DNA from 3 places in the Arthrobacter sp. 10N410 genome. Region 3 is predicted to be linked to each of the others. Evidence: riboswitches for the same ligand, from Rfam matches in the RefSeq annotation. Region 3 holds a riboswitch; each other region holds the start of a gene.
What was found. A riboswitch is a leader RNA that binds a small molecule or an ion and turns the genes downstream of it on or off. The one in region 3 is predicted to bind cyclic di-AMP.
Positions count from the first base shown of each region.

Region 1: another riboswitch for cyclic di-AMP. It lies ahead of AC1DB8_RS05640 (hypothetical protein); the one in region 3 lies ahead of AC1DB8_RS09170 (aggregation-promoting factor C-terminal-like domain-containing protein).
Region 2: another riboswitch for cyclic di-AMP. It lies ahead of AC1DB8_RS11905 (NlpC/P60 family protein); the one in region 3 lies ahead of AC1DB8_RS09170 (aggregation-promoting factor C-terminal-like domain-containing protein).

Region 1 is NZ_JBFTIP010000002.1:241,234-246,079, reverse strand. It holds gene AC1DB8_RS05645 (dihydrofolate reductase family protein) at 1-451, shown strand, start outside; gene AC1DB8_RS05640 (hypothetical protein) at 547-1,308, opposite strand; cyclic di-AMP (ydaO/yuaA leader) riboswitch at 1,313-1,478, opposite strand; gene AC1DB8_RS05635 (hypothetical protein) at 1,680-1,934, shown strand; gene AC1DB8_RS05630 (DNA alkylation repair protein) at 1,937-2,548, opposite strand; gene AC1DB8_RS05625 (Ig-like domain-containing protein) at 2,666-4,846, opposite strand, start outside.
Region 2 is NZ_JBFTIP010000004.1:189,813-194,658, reverse strand. It holds gene AC1DB8_RS11910 (M23 family metallopeptidase) at 1-817, shown strand, start outside; cyclic di-AMP (ydaO/yuaA leader) riboswitch at 964-1,122, shown strand; gene AC1DB8_RS11905 (NlpC/P60 family protein) at 1,386-2,150, shown strand; gene AC1DB8_RS11900 (HNH endonuclease) at 2,394-2,894, shown strand; gene mobA (molybdenum cofactor guanylyltransferase) at 2,959-3,669, shown strand; gene AC1DB8_RS11890 (DUF6457 domain-containing protein) at 3,653-3,940, shown strand; gene AC1DB8_RS11885 (molybdopterin-binding protein) at 3,937-4,846, shown strand, end outside.
Region 3 is NZ_JBFTIP010000003.1:318,871-323,716, forward strand. It holds gene AC1DB8_RS09165 (glycosyltransferase family 39 protein) at 1-1,007, shown strand, start outside; cyclic di-AMP (ydaO/yuaA leader) riboswitch at 1,157-1,337, shown strand; gene AC1DB8_RS09170 (aggregation-promoting factor C-terminal-like domain-containing protein) at 1,336-2,064, shown strand; gene AC1DB8_RS09175 (VOC family protein) at 2,182-2,559, opposite strand; gene upp (uracil phosphoribosyltransferase) at 2,656-3,291, opposite strand; gene AC1DB8_RS09185 (phosphatase PAP2 family protein) at 3,316-4,131, opposite strand; gene AC1DB8_RS09190 (nucleoside deaminase) at 4,231-4,734, shown strand; gene AC1DB8_RS09195 (DNA glycosylase AlkZ-like family protein) at 4,810-4,846, opposite strand, start outside.

The DNA of each region.
Region 1 (4,846 bases), on a different contig from region 3:
CAACGAGCAACTGGCCTCTATGGGCGCCTTCCTGGACGGCCGCGTGACCTACGAACTGATGGCCGACTTCTGGCCGACGGCGGACCAGGATCCGTCCAGTACACCGGCTATGGTCGAGTTCGCCAAAATTTGGCGGGACATGCCGAAGATTGTCTACTCCAGGACGCTGGAACGGGCCGACTGGAACACTACGGTGGTGCGCGACGTCGTCGCCGATGACGTGCTGGCACTGAAGGCGCAGCCCGGCGGCGACTTGGCACTGGGCGGGGCCGACCTCGCCGATACCTTCCGCCGGCTCGGGCTCATTGACGAGTACTGGATTTATGTCCACCCGGTGCTGATCGGGCGGGGGAATCCCTTGTTCAAGTCAGCAGACGACAGGACCGCGCTCACGCTCGCCGGCACCCGCGCGTTTGGCAACGGCGTCGTCCTGCTGCGGTACGCCGGCTGAGCTCACCGGCCGGCGTAAACGTGCACAAAAGCCGGTGGCCAGCTGCCGTTTAGCAGCCGACCACCGGCCCTGGAAAGAGGTTCTTACGCTTTTTGCTATGCGCTGGCGCGGACGAAGGTCACGCCACCCGTGGCGGTCAGCCAGGACAGCGGGTGCTTGATCGTCTGGTTGCTGCCGTTCATGCCACCGCTGATGGCCATGCCGTCACCGGCGTAGATGGCGACGTGGCCGGACTGGACGATCATGTCGCCGGGCTGCGGGGCACCCACAACCTTGCCGTAGCCCATGAACTGCTGGGGACCGAGGTCGCCCACGTGGATACCGGCCGCACCGAGGGCCTTCTCCACCATGGCGGTGCAGTCCTGGGTGATGCCGATCTGGCTGTAGGCGGCCGAAAGCATCGCGGCGTTGGCTCCGCCGGCTGCCGAGGCAGGTGCCACGGCCGCCTTCGCCTGAACGCTGACCTGCGGCGCTGCCGGCGCGAGCACCGGAGCGGGGGCAGGCGCGACAGCCGGAGCGGCGGCAACCGCAGGGGCGGTGACGGGCTTGGGCTGCTCGATCACGGGCGCCGGCGTGGTAGCGACTGCCGGGCGGGCGAAGCTGATCTGAACTGCGGAATCAGCGGTAACCGGCGCGGAGACCTTGCTGCCGACGTCAACCGACGAAGCCGGGCCGGTCTTGTTTTCGGCCGGGGCAACGGCTGCATTGGCTGCCATTCCGCTCGTGAGGACGAGGCCGGAGGCTGCGAAGATTACTGCGGCCTGACGACCGATGGTGCCTGATTTGCCCGAGAATGCTGAGGCCCGTCCGGCGGATGCGTCGGAACGATGGCGCGCAGAAGTAATGCTTGAAGTCATGTTTGTAGCCTCTCCCAATGCCTGCGAGGTGAGCTGTCGGATTCGGATGGGAGGCACCCGGCCGCGGGCCCGTCAATGCGGGCGCTGTGCGGCTTCACCCCAAGACCTGCTAAAACTGCAGGTCAAAAGTGGTTTCCCCGTCTCTGCCAGAAAGGTTGCATTCGGATCCCAGGCCGCGGCAGAGTTAGGCAATCGGCTCGGGAGCGCCCGTATCGGAAACAAACAGGCACCCATCTACGGTAACGGGCCCGGGCGGGAATGTCACATTCAGATAACGGATCCGTGTCCTGGCGCGGAAGAAAGCCTAGGACGCTGCTACCTGCCAGCCATAGGATGAGGGCACCCAGCATTCCCCGAGCGGAGGCCCCGTTATGAACAGCCACTGTGTCGCAATTTGCCAGCTCAGCGATCAGCCGCAGGAGGATTTCGACGTCAACACAGAGCTGCTGGTTCTCGAGGGAAAGGAAATCCACGTAGCCACGTGGGACGCGGAACCGCGCGACGGCGGCTTCGATATCCACGTCCTGAATGACCGCGTGGACGCGCTCGGTTTTATGGTGGTGACCGACTGGCAGTTCCTCGACGGAAAGGCGTATGCCGTCGTGGAGCGCCGGCCCGGCAAGTAGCGCTACTTCGCCATCCCGGAGGTGACGGCAGCGATCGCCTCCCTCACCAGACCGGCGTCGTCCGGGGTGCCCGACTCCGCCAGCCCGGCCTGGCGCCGGTAACGGTCCCAGTCCCCTCCCCCGGCCCGTAGCTCGCGGAGCGGCGCCATCAGGGCCGCCCGCCGCAGCCAATCGTCCGGGTCCTGCAGCCAGCGGCCCAGCACGGTTTCCGCGCGGGAACGGTTTTGGCCGTCCAGTCCCGCAATCAGCGGCCCGACGACGTCGGTCGCCAGCGGATCGGCCAGCTCGCGCAGGCGCGCAGTCCGCAGGAAACCCTCGATCCGGGTCAGGTCCGAATTGTCCAGCAGGGCCAGGCTGGACTGCAGCAGGACGATGGCGGCAAGGCGGCGTTCGAAGACGGGCACCTCCCACAACTCCGAGCTGAGGGCGGTGACATCGTCGCGGCCTAGTGACCGGTACCGGCGCAGCGCGTCGCGGACAGTGCCGCGGACGGCGCCAACCGAGGAGCCATAGCTCCCCAGGGCCGGGCCGTATCGCGCCTGCGCTTCCTCGGCCCGCTGCCACGAGCTCTCACGCAGCAGCGCCGCGTCAATGAAGTCACCGGCCTCGCTCATGGATCCATTCTGTCGTGCGGGGGCCGGCTTGGCCTAAGCAGCTGCGTCCTCCCGCGGGAAACCGTCGGCGAGCGCAGTGTCCTACGCGGACCGCTGGGGCCCGGGGGCCCGCACGCGCTAGCCGGTCACCAGTCTGGTTGAGCTATTCCAGGTCAACCGCCCGTGCTGGAAGTCCGAAGCCCGGCCCACGGACACTGCGTACTCGTCCCGGGTCGGATATCCCAGACGTCCCCTTTCCCTGCCGAGGGCCGTCCACTTGGCACGGATCGCACCGAGGACGTAGTGCGACCCGGTCTTCGCCGACCAGTAGATCGATGCACCGCCCGAGCCTGTGAAGTGGCTGTAACGCCCCACGCCATCGGGGGTGCGCGTCTCGTCTGACGTCGGATAGCCCAGCAGCCCCCGTTCCCTGCCCAGGGCCGACCACTTGGCACGGACCGCGCCCGTGATGAAGTGCGCCCCGGTGCTTGGCGTCCAGTAGATCGATGAACCCCCCGAACCTGTGAAGTGGCTGTAACGTCCCACGCCATCAGGGGTGCGCGCCTCGTCCGACGTCGGATAGCCCAGCAGTCCCCGTTCCCTGCCCAGGGCCGACCACTTGGCACGGACCGCGCCCGTGATGAGGTGCGCCCCGGTGCTTGGCGTCCAGTAAATGGATGCCCCGCCGGAGCCGGCGAAGTGTTCATACCGCCCGATCGTGTCCGGGGTTGTCAGCTGGTCGGTGGTGGGGAACCCCAGGACACCGGCAGCGCCGCCCGCGGCCTTGTAGCGGGCATAGATCGCGCCTGCGACCCAATGGGCCCCGGTGGACGGGGACCAGCAGATCACGCCCTTGGTGTAGTCCTGGCATTTCCCTGCCCCCACCGGGTACTCCAAGGTCAGCGACCTGCCGAGGACAGACCGCGGGTCACCGGCATTGGTCTGGTACGCCTTCAGGCCGATGGGATCGTCGACGCCCATTCCGGTGAGCATTACTTTCTGTGCTCCTTGGCCGTCGTCCGCGGTCAGCAGATAGTAGGTGTCGGCGGTTCCGGCCTGACCGACCACCGTCGGCTTGAACGTCACGCTCTGATGTGCGGACTCTCCAGGCGGGATCACCAGGCCTTCCGAGATTGGAACGGTGGTGGAGAATACACCCTCCGGCGCCTTGGCCTTGGTGATCGTCAGGGGGATGTTGCCAGTGTTAGTAATGGTGAAATCCCGGGTGGCCGCAGCGCCGGCAGGCACATCACCAAAGTCCAGGGATGCCGGCAGCTGCAGATGCGCTACGCCCGACACGGCGGTCGCCGTCACCGGTACCGTGAGTGATCCTCGGTCGCTCGTGATGAGGAGCTGATCAGCCACCGGGGTTGCCGTCGTCGGACTGAAGGTGACGGACACCGGAACGGAAGTAAGGGGTTGAATCTTCTGTCCCACGGCCGGCAGCGTGGCCGGGTCGACCGCAAGCTGGGCGTTGCCCGGCAAGGTGACGCCGGTGATCGTGGCGACGCTCGTGCCGGTGTTGACCACGTTTACGGTCTGGCGACTGCTGGTCTGGGTCGGCACGTCGGTGAATACCAGGGTGGGCGGCGTTGCCCCCAGTCCGTCCTTGGTGCCGACGCCGTGAACCCCCAGAAGGTCCGTCTCGCCGTCGGAGGTTTTGACGGTCAACGTCCCGTCGACCTGTCCGGCTACGGTCGGCGAGAAGGTGACCGGGACCGTCATGGTTCCGCCTTTGGCAAGCGTCCGGGGCAGTGTGAGGGCCTCGATCCCGAACGGCGCAGGTGCTGCGACGGAACTGACCGTAACAGCCCTGCTGGCGGTGATGATCAGGTTCCCTTTCACGGAGGTGCCTACCGCGGCGGTTCCCAGGTCCGTGTTTGTCGCCCCAACCGCTGAGGTCGTCGGGGCACCGAAGCCGATCACGTGCCCGTCCCGGGTTCCCACGTAGACGCGCCCGTTGTCAGTGGCAACCGTGGAAAACTTGGCGGCGGTGCCCAGCGGGGCCGCGAAAACCTGCTGAAGCTTACCGGTGCTGTCCGGCATTGCGCGGTAGGCACGGAGTTCCGCGCCGGTACCGGTGGGTCCCGTTACGTACACGGCCCAGACCAGGGCGGTGGAGGCGTTTGTACCGTTGGAGGTCACCGTGGGCGCCCCGGAGGTGTACCCGAAGGTGCCAATGGACGTACCGACGGAGGCCAGCTGGATGCCGCCGGTACTGCTGGCCAACAGCTTGTGCGCACGAAGGTAGCCCTTGTTCTCCACGGTGTAGATGTACCCGCCGTTTGTGGTCCCGAGGAACGCGGGCCTGCCCCAGAC
Region 2 (4,846 bases), on a different contig from region 3:
GACCACCCAGACCGTCAGGGGCCGCCGTCGTGCGACCGGTCCCGCTCCGGAGCCACGCCCGGCCGCCGTCGTCCTCGACGAGCGCCCGCGTGACGCGCACCGCGAAGCGCGCCGCGGCCGGCGCAGCGCGTTCCGTCAGGTAACAGACTTCGCCGCTGTCAGCGGCGTGGGGCAGAAGGCAGGCATTGCCCTGGCCGCCACGGGTTTGGTCCTCACCGTTACAGTTCCGGCCACCGGCCCCGTGATGGCCACCGATGCGGCCAGGTCCGGTTCGGTTTCCGCGGCGGCCCAGCCCGAGGTCAAGGCCCCGGCCGCCGAAATCAACTTCAACCGCACGGCCGTCACCACCAAGGGTGACCCGGACAGCAAGCTCAAGCAGTTGCTGAGCGCGCAGTCCGTCGGCAGCATCACCCGGGCAGCCTCCGCGGGCAGTCTCGGGGCGCCGCTGGATTCCATGGTCACGGCCTCGCCGTTCGGCTACCGGGTCAGTCCCATCACGGGAGCCGTCGGGGAATTCCACCGGGGCCAGGACTACGCGGCCCAGTGCGGCACTCCTGTACATGCCGCCGCGAGCGGCACCGTAACCTTTTCCGGCTGGCACCCCTACGGGGGCGGCAACCGGGTCGTGATCGACCATGGCAACGGCCTGGAGACCACGTACAACCACTTGTCGTCCTCCGACGTCCACGTGGGCCAGCAGGTCTCACGTGGCGATGTGGTGGCGATGAGCGGGACCACCGGCGCCTCCACCGGCTGCCACCTCCACTTCGAGGTGATGGTCAACGGGGAAGTTGTTGACCCGCTCGGCTGGCTTTAGCCAAGCCGAGGGACCACTCGCATTTCTGTGACACGCCGTGATCTGAATGTGACATTGAGTCCCAACTGCTGTACCGTATGAAGCACGCCAACTTCTCCGAAGTTGGCGCTCTTGAGTGGATTGCCTAACTCTGCCACCGCTCAAGGTCCGTTCGCATGACATCGTCTGGCAGGGGCGGGGGAACCAATTTTGGTCTTCGCAAGAAGACCTTGGGGTTAAGTCGCAAAGCTTCCCAGGAAGCAGCGCGGCCGGGTGACTCCCATCCGAATCCGACAGCTCACCTCGTAGGCATTGGGAGAGGCTACTTTCGTGTCTTCACGCCACAATGCTGCGCGTTCTCGCGCTGGCGAGGCTCAGTTGAGCCCGCTGAATTCCATGCTCCGTGCCGCCCTTGCCGGCGCCCGGACTGGATCACACAACGCAGTTCCCGCTTTTGGCGCGTCTTCGCAGTACACCCTTCGCTAAGAAACCCGTTTCGGGGCGATCCGGCGTACCCCCAAGATGCCGGAGCGTCCTCAGTCCCGCCTGCAAGCAGCGCGGACCCAAGGATCACGAAAGAGAGAACTGAATGACTACTCGTGCAACCATTGCACGCCACCGCGCGGAGGTCACCAAGACCAACTCGCTGGCTGTCATTGCTAAGGCCGTCGGCGACAACGCCGGTGGTATGGGTCGCCAGGCCGCGGTTATCGCTGCAGCCTCCGGCCTGGTCCTGACCAGCGGTATCGCAGCCAACGCTGCCGAGACCAACGTTCAGCGTGAATCGACTTCCGCTTCGGCCATGGAAGTACAGTCCAACGCACCGGCCACGATCTCCGCGGCCTCCAGCATCGCGATCTCCTACGAGAAGCCTGCTGTCACCACCGCGCCGGCTCCCGTTGTCGAGGCGGCCAAGCCCGTCGTCAACGTCCAGGAAGCGGACACCGCCGTCACCGGTACCGGAACTGGTACCGGCACCGCGGTCACCGCATCGCTGGCCACCAAGGCTCCGGCCGCCGTCAGCGGCATGGGCGCTTCGATCGCCGCTGCTGCCTACGCACAGATCGGTGTCTCCCAGGATTGCACCATGCTGGCCACCAACGCGTTGGCCGCAGTGGGCGTCCACTACCACGGCTGGCCGGCGGGTTACCTGTCCCTGGGCCGCACCGTGAGCGCCGCCGAGGCCCAGCCGGGCGACCTCGCCTACTACCAGAACGGCGGCATGGGCATGGCCCACATCGCCGTTTACGTCGGCAACGGCATGGCCGTCCATGGCGGCTGGAACGGCGGCACCACCGCGCTGTACAGCGTCAACGTGGGCTCCGGCCCGGTCTTCATCCGCGTCGGCGGCTAGGACTTAGGCGCGTCTAACGCCTGAAGCTTTGTGAAGGACCCCTGCCCTCGCGGCAGGGGTCCTTTGCAGTTTGCGGCTCGCTCGCGCCCGCCCGCCGACGCGCGGCCGGGAAGCCCGGCAAAGAAAAATTCGGCAATCCGGGCCTTCGGTGTTTACTCTTGTGGTGTCGATCCATAGCCCGACCATGCACAGGGCAGCCGGCCCTCGTGCCCCTGGCGGGTGCGGCCGTGAAGAGGTATGCGGATGCGCACTCTCGTTCTGAATGCTGGATATGAACCGCTGGCGGTAGTCACCTTCCGCCGGGCGCTGGTGCTTGTACTGACCGGGAAGGCCAGCGTGGTGGCCGAGGGGGATGACCCCGTGGTGGGTCCGCAGGATATCCTCGGCCGACCGACGGTGATCCTGCTTAACCGGTACATCAGGCCGCGCTACAACACCCTGACGGCCGTGAGCCGCAGGGGAGTGCTCCGCAGGGACAACCACCGTTGCGCCTACTGCGGCAAGGCTGCCCACACCATCGACCATGTCCACCCCAAGTCGCGGGGCGGGGCGGATTCCTGGGAGAACCTGGTGGCGGCCTGCCTGCGCTGCAACAACGCCAAGGGAGACCACACGCCCGCCGAAATGGGCTGGAAACTGGGCTTCGTTCCCGGGCCGCCGAAGGGCACGATCTGGCAGATCAAGGAACTGGAGAAGCCGACGCCCGCCTGGGATCCGTTCCTGCTCCCCGAAAAGGCGCACTGAGCAGGCGCACCGGCGTCGCGGGCTGACCCGGCCGCGGTGAGGCCGATGCGGCTAGGCTGGGCTGGTGGAATTTGACGCTGTTGTACTCGCCGGGGGCCGGTCCGCCAGGCTTGGCGGCGTACCCAAGGCCCGGCTGACGGTCGACGGCGGCACCCTGCTAAGTCGGTCACTGCAGGCTGCCCGGGGCGCCCGCCGGACCGTCGTCGTCGGCCCCGACCCCGGCGACCTCCCACCAGATGTGCTCGGCTGTCGCGAGGACCCGCCGTTTGGCGGACCCGCCGCCGCGATTGCCGCCGGCCTTTCCGCCCTGGCCGCCGTTGGGCGCGGCGAGCCCGCCGCAGCCGGCGCGGCCTCGCTGACCCTCGTGCTGGCCTGCGACATGCCCCGCGTGGCCGACGCCGTCCGCGCCTTGCTCGACGCACTGGCTGATGTCCTCGCCAATGCCCCGGGTGACGCCGCGGCCGGCCCCGTCGACGGGTTCGTGGCCGTTTCGGCGGACGGCCGCCTGCAACCCCTCGTGGGACTTTATGGCACGGCCGCGCTAGAACGCGCCGTCGCCGACGCGGCGCGGCGGAACGCCCTCGAGGGGGGCTCAGTGTTCTCCCTCCTTGCTAGTCTTGAGCTGCGGCAGGTTCCGGTTCCGTCGGGTTCCACCGATGATGTGGACACTTGGGACGACGCCTCCGCCATGGGGGTGTCCACGCCCGGTCCGGGCCAGTCCGGGGCGCTGGGGCCCAACTCAACTTTGGAGGCAAACGGTGAAGAGCCAGGATGAAACGCTTGAAGACTGGTGCCGTGCGCTGCTCCAGGCCCTTGAGCTCGAAGATGTCGAGATCGACATCAACGAAGTGCTGGGGCTGGCCGGTGTGGCCGCCCACTCCGTCGTCCGGCCGGCCGCGCCGCTGACCACCTTCATCGCCGGCTTCGCCGCCGGCCTGGCGTCCGGATCCGGCCAGGCGCCGGACAGCGTGTCAATGCAGGCCGCCATGGGCGTGGCCCGGAAGCTCGCCAAGGAGTACGCCGCCGCCGAGGCTTCCGGGGCATGACCCCGGAGCCCCCTGACGGCAGCAGCGGCGTCGAGGACGACGATTCCGTGTCCGAACCGTCCGCCGCGCCACCGGATGCCGACGCCTCCGTCGACAATAACGCCCACGACGACGATGACGCCGACGACGGCGCCGCCGCCGTCGCGGAGGCGCCGCACCGGCATGTCGCCCACAGCTGGCAGGAAGCCCGGCAACTGGCCTTCGACTGCGCCGTGCCCATCCCGTCCTCGCCCATTCTGCTCCGGCACGCCTTGGGCCGGACGCTGGCCGTGGACCTGACAGCACTGCATGACATGCCCCACTACGCCTCCTCCGCGATGGACGGCTGGGCGGTCAACGGCAGCGGCCCGTGGATCCTGGCCGAGCCGGGCCAGCGGCTGGCCCCGCACCAGGCGAGCCCGATCAACACCGGAGGACTGATCCCGCCGGGTGCGAAAGCCGTGCTCCGCAGCGAGAGCGGCGTCATCGCCCCGGACGAGGACGGGCTGCCGGTCCTGAAACTGGGCGGTGGCGCCAAGCCCGGGGAACCCCGCAACGGCGAACACATCCGCAAGGCCGCGGAGGAAGCCGCCGCCGGAGAGGTGCTGATCAAGGCCGGCGCCGTGCTCAACCCCGCGCACCTGGCCCTGGCCGCCCTCGCCGGTCACGACGCCCTGCCGGTCCTCGGCAAGGCGATGGTGCGGCTGGTGCTCACCGGCGCCGAAGTCGTCAGCACCGGCGTCCCAGCGCCAGGGGAGGTGCGGGACACGTTCGGGCCGCAGCTCGGCGCCGTCGTGGAAATGCTCGGCGGAATCTGCGCGGGCGAGGTCAAGATCGGGGACAGCGACGCCGAATGGCTCGCCGCGCTCGAAGACACCGAAGACACCGGCGCAGCTCACGATCCGGTGGGCGGCGCGGAGTCGGCCG
Region 3 (4,846 bases):
CCAGTTTCGGCGGCGAAGTGTCCTGGCTATTGCCGGCGGCCCTGGTTCTGCTGGTGGCAGGTTTGTGGTTCACCCGGCGCGAGGCCCGGAGCTCCGCCACCCGTGCCGCGCTCCTGCTCTGGGGCGGCTGGCTGCTGATCACGGCAGGCATCTTCAGCTTCATGAGCGGCACCGTGCATCCGTACTATGCCGTGGCACTGGCCCCCGCCGTCGCGGCCCTGGTGGGCATCGGCTCGGCGGAACTGTGGCGCGGCCGGACCCACTGGCCCGCTCGGATGGTCCTGGCCGTGACGGTGTTGGCTGCCTCGGTCTGGTCCGCCGTGCTCCTGGGCCGCGACCCGGCATGGCTGCCCGGGCTCCGGGTGATCGCCGTCGTCCTGGGCGTGCTGGCCGCCGCGGCGCTGCTGCTCCGGGTGGACAGCCTGGCGGCGCTCCCGGCCCGGCTCCGCAAAGCCGCTGCGGCCGGCGTCGTGGTCCTTTCACTGCTGGCCGGCGGGCTCGGGACCACCGCCTGGACGCTGGCGACGGCGGCCCAGGCGCATTCGGGGTCAATCCCCACCTCCGGGCCCACCGCGTCCGCGATGGGCGGCGGCTTCGGGGCGGCGGGCAGGCCGGACGGCGGGATCCTCGGTTCCAGCGGGGCGGCCGCCGGCGGGCCCGGCGGACCCGGCGCGGATACGGCGTCGGCCGAGCTGACAGCGTTGCTGAAGTCCTCCGGCGCCAAATGGTCCGGGATTGTCTCCGGCGCCACCCAGGCCGCCAGCCTGGAACTCGCCACCGGCACCAATGTGATCGCGCTGGGCGGCTGGAACGGCGGCGACCCGTACCCCACGCTCGAGCAGTTCCAAGCGATGGTGGACCGCGGCGAGATCGGCTACTTCATCTCCGGCGGCATGGGCGGCCTGGGCGGGGGCCGCGGCGGCAACTCCGAGGTCGCCAGCTGGGTCGCGGCCAACTACCAGGCCCAGACCGTGGGGAACGCCACCGTGTACAAGCTGGCGAAGTAGGCTCCTCTCCCCCGCTTGCCTCCGTCTCCGCCGCGCCGTTTCGACGGTTCCGTGCCCGCTCGATGCTTACCGGCGTCGAGCTGTGACATCTGATTGAAAGTCCGGTACCGTTTTAGGGTGCGGCCATCGATCTGGCCGCGTGTCCGGGCTGACGCCAAACTCTGCCGCTACCCGGATTCCCATGGACCAGGCAGAGACGGGGAACCCAGAGTTCCCGGGCATTCTGCATCCATGCACCCTTGGGGTTAAGCCGCCACGTCGAGATTCCGTGCGGCCGGATTTCGCATCCGAACCCGACAGCTAACTCCGTAGGCGTTGAGAGGCGAACATGACTGAAATCAAGGCACCCACGCGCCCAGAAGGCGCTAAACGCACGTCCGACGCCGAGCGCGCGCGCCACCGCGCCGAGCCGGCGAAGCACACTTCGAGCCCGTCCCGGCCCCGTGCCCGTGCCCGGACCAATGGCAAGCGCGCCGCCGTCGTAGCCACCGCTTTCGCCGTCCTGCTGGGGGCAGGGGCCGCGGGCCAGGCCTCCGGCACTGCCGCGCATACGGCCGAAGCGTCGAAAGACACGGCCGCGTCCCTGCAGACCCTGGACTTCGAACGCGTCGGCAGCAACACGCCCACCTCGCCCGCCCCGATGAGCGTGGAGGCCCAGGCCTCCAAAATCAAGCCCGCCAAGGCCCCGGCGGCCAAGGCGCCGGCTCCGGCTGCCAAGGCGCCTGCTCCCGCGAAGCCGGTCGCCATTGACGACCCCGCCGGTGCGCAGGCCTACGCCGCCTCTCAGCTGCCCGCCCACGGCTGGGCCCCGAGCGAGATGCAGTGCCTGATGAAGTTGTGGACCAGGGAGTCCGACTGGAAGACCACGGCTACCAATGCCAGCAGCGGCGCTTACGGCGTGGTCCAGTCGCTGCCCGCCGAAAAGATGGCCAGCGCCGGCGCCGATTACCGGACCAACTACCGGACCCAGATCAACTGGGGACTGCAGTACGTGCAGGACCGCTACGGTTCACCGTGCGGCGCCCTGAACTTCCACTACGCGAACAACTGGTACTAAGCGCGGCCGAGGCTGCATGCCATGAGTGAGGCCCCGGATCTTGGGATCCGGGGCCTCACGTGCGCCTGCCGCCGCGCCTGCGGAATACGGGCCGCGCTACGGAACCGCGCGGCCGCGCTAGCCGTTCGGACGGTTGGGGATGTACTGCACCCCCCACTTGTTGCCGTCGGGATCGGCGAAGTAGACGAAATGCCCCCAGTCCTGGACATCGATGTCGCTGACGTCCACACCGTTGTCCTTGAGTTGCTGGTGCGCCGCCTGGATGTCGCTCACGACCAGCTGGAGGCCGGGGGCGGTGCCGGGCGGGGCGTCGTTGAGGCCCTCGCCAATCGCGATCGAGCACCCGGAACCCGGCGGGGTCAGCTGGACGAAACGGATGCCTGGCGTGGGCCGTTCGTCGTAGTCGGCGTTGAAGCCGACCTTGTTCACATAGAAGTCCTTGGCCCGGTCCACATCCGACACGGGGACAAACACGAGTTCAAGTTTCCAGTCCATGGGCACAGGCTAGTCCCGGACGCCTTACGCCGGAACCCTTGACCGCGGGGACGTTTCAACCGCCCTACCCGCGAGGGCAGCAGTGCATGCCGGCGGCTAGACCGCGATGCCGTACAGGCGGTCTCCGGCGTCGCCCAGCCCGGGCACAATGTACGACTTTTCGTTGAGCTTCTCGTCGATGGAGGCCAGCACGATGGTCACGTTGGCGTCCGAGAGCTCTTCTTCCAGCTTGGCCAGGCCCTCCGGGGCGGCCAGCAGGCAGATACAGGTGACGTCCGACGCGCCGCGCTTGAAGAGGAACTTGATCGCCTCGCGCAGGGTGCCGCCGGTGGCGAGCATCGGGTCCAGGACGAAGATCTGCCGGTCTGTCAGGTTCTCCGGGAGGCGCTCGGCGTAGGTGATGATGTCCAGGGTCTCTTCGTCCCGGGCCATGCCCAGGAAGCCGACCTCGGCGGTGGGCACCAGCTTGGTCATGCCCTCCAGCATGCCGAGACCGGCGCGCAGGATCGGAACCACCAGCGGGGTGGGCTTGGTGAAAGCCGTGCCGACGGTGGTGCTGACCGGCGTCTCGATGGTCACCGGCTCGGTGCGGACGTCCCGGGTTGCCTCATAGGCCAGGAGCGTGACGAGCTCCTCGGTGAGCTGGCGGAAGACCGGGGACGGGGTGTTCTTGTCCCGCAGAACGGTGAGTTTATGGGCGACCAGCGGGTGGTCGACAACGAGAGTGCGCATGGGTCAAAACTACCACCCGGACCTTCAGGACCGTCCCGCGGGGTCCGGGGTATCGGCGTCGGCGGTCCGCTCCGCGGTGCTGCCCTTGCGGCCGCGGGCGGGGGCGCCGTCGCGCAGGTGCGCATCGTTGTCGAACGTCGGCGCGGGGCCGGTGTGTTCCCGGTGCCGCAGCACATGGAACAGCCTGTGGGCCAGGATCACGATCCCCACCCAGCCCAGCCCCAGGGCCCAGCCGAAGATCACATCGGTCATCCAGTGATGGCCCAGGAAGACGCGGCTCATGCCCATCGCAAGGATGAAGATCGCACCCGCGGTGATCAAACCGACGCGGGCTATGGTGCGTCTGACCTGCAGGCAGGCGAGGTAGACCACCAGCCCGATTACCACGGTGGTGTTCAGCGTGTGGCCGCTGGGGAACGACGGCGACGTCTCGTAAGGCGGCACCGCGTCCGCGAAGTCGGGGCGGGCCCGGCCGATCAGTTTCTTGCCCACCGTTGTGGCGGTGATCGACACCGCGGCGGCTCCGCCGATCAGGATGAGCGGCCGCCAGGTCCGCGAGACCCAGATCAGCCATGCTGTCAGGATGCTGGCCAGAATCGGCATGCCGATTCCACCGCCAATATTGGTGAACCCGGTGACGAACGCGTCCAGGCCGGGACTGCGCAGCTGTTGCATGAACCCCAGCGTGGGCTTGTCGAGGCTTGCCAGGCCGGCGTCGTCCACGACGTTGTCGTAGACTTCCGCGCTCGTCAGCGCCAGAGCGACGACGACGACGCCGCCGATCAGCATGGTGATCCAGAGTGCGGCATAGGGCACCACCCACTTTCCCCAGCGCCGCATCAGCCAGCTCTCAGTCTTGGTGCTCAATGCCCTCTCCCGACTTCCCGGTGCACCCGCTTAAGTGCACAGCTTGCTTAGGGTCGAAACTATCATTGAGCCATGACTACCCCCGAGCCACGCCATGCGGACTGGATGGGCCTGGCCCTTGCCGAGGCGCGCCGGGCGCTGGCCACCGAGGACGTGCCGATCGGCGCCGTCGTGATCGGACCGGACGGCTCGGTGCTCGGTGCCGGGCGCAACGAGCGGGAGGCACTCGGGGACCCGACGGCGCACGCCGAGATGGTGGCGATCCGGGAGGCCGCGGCCCGGCTGCGCGAGCGGCGGGCGCTGGAGGGCGCAGCCGACGAGGGCTGGCGGCTGGAAGACTGCACCCTGGTGGTGACGTTGGAGCCGTGCGCCATGTGCGCCGGCGCCGTGGTGCTGGCGCGGATTCCGCGGGTGGTCTTCGGCGCGTGGGACGAGAAAGCCGGGGCCGCCGGGTCCGTGTTCGACATTCTCCGCGAGCGCCGGTTGAACCATTGGGTGGAGGTGTACGCCGGGGTCCGGGAGCAGGAGTGCGGCGGGTTGCTGCGGGAATTCTTCGCCGGCCACCGCGGCGCCTGACGCTGCCTTTCGGGCGCCGGCCCCCATAGGGCGCCGGCCCCCATAGGGCGCCGGCCCCCTCAACGCCGCGGTGAGCTACCGCTCGGCGGTGGCCGCCGTGGACGCCCGCAGC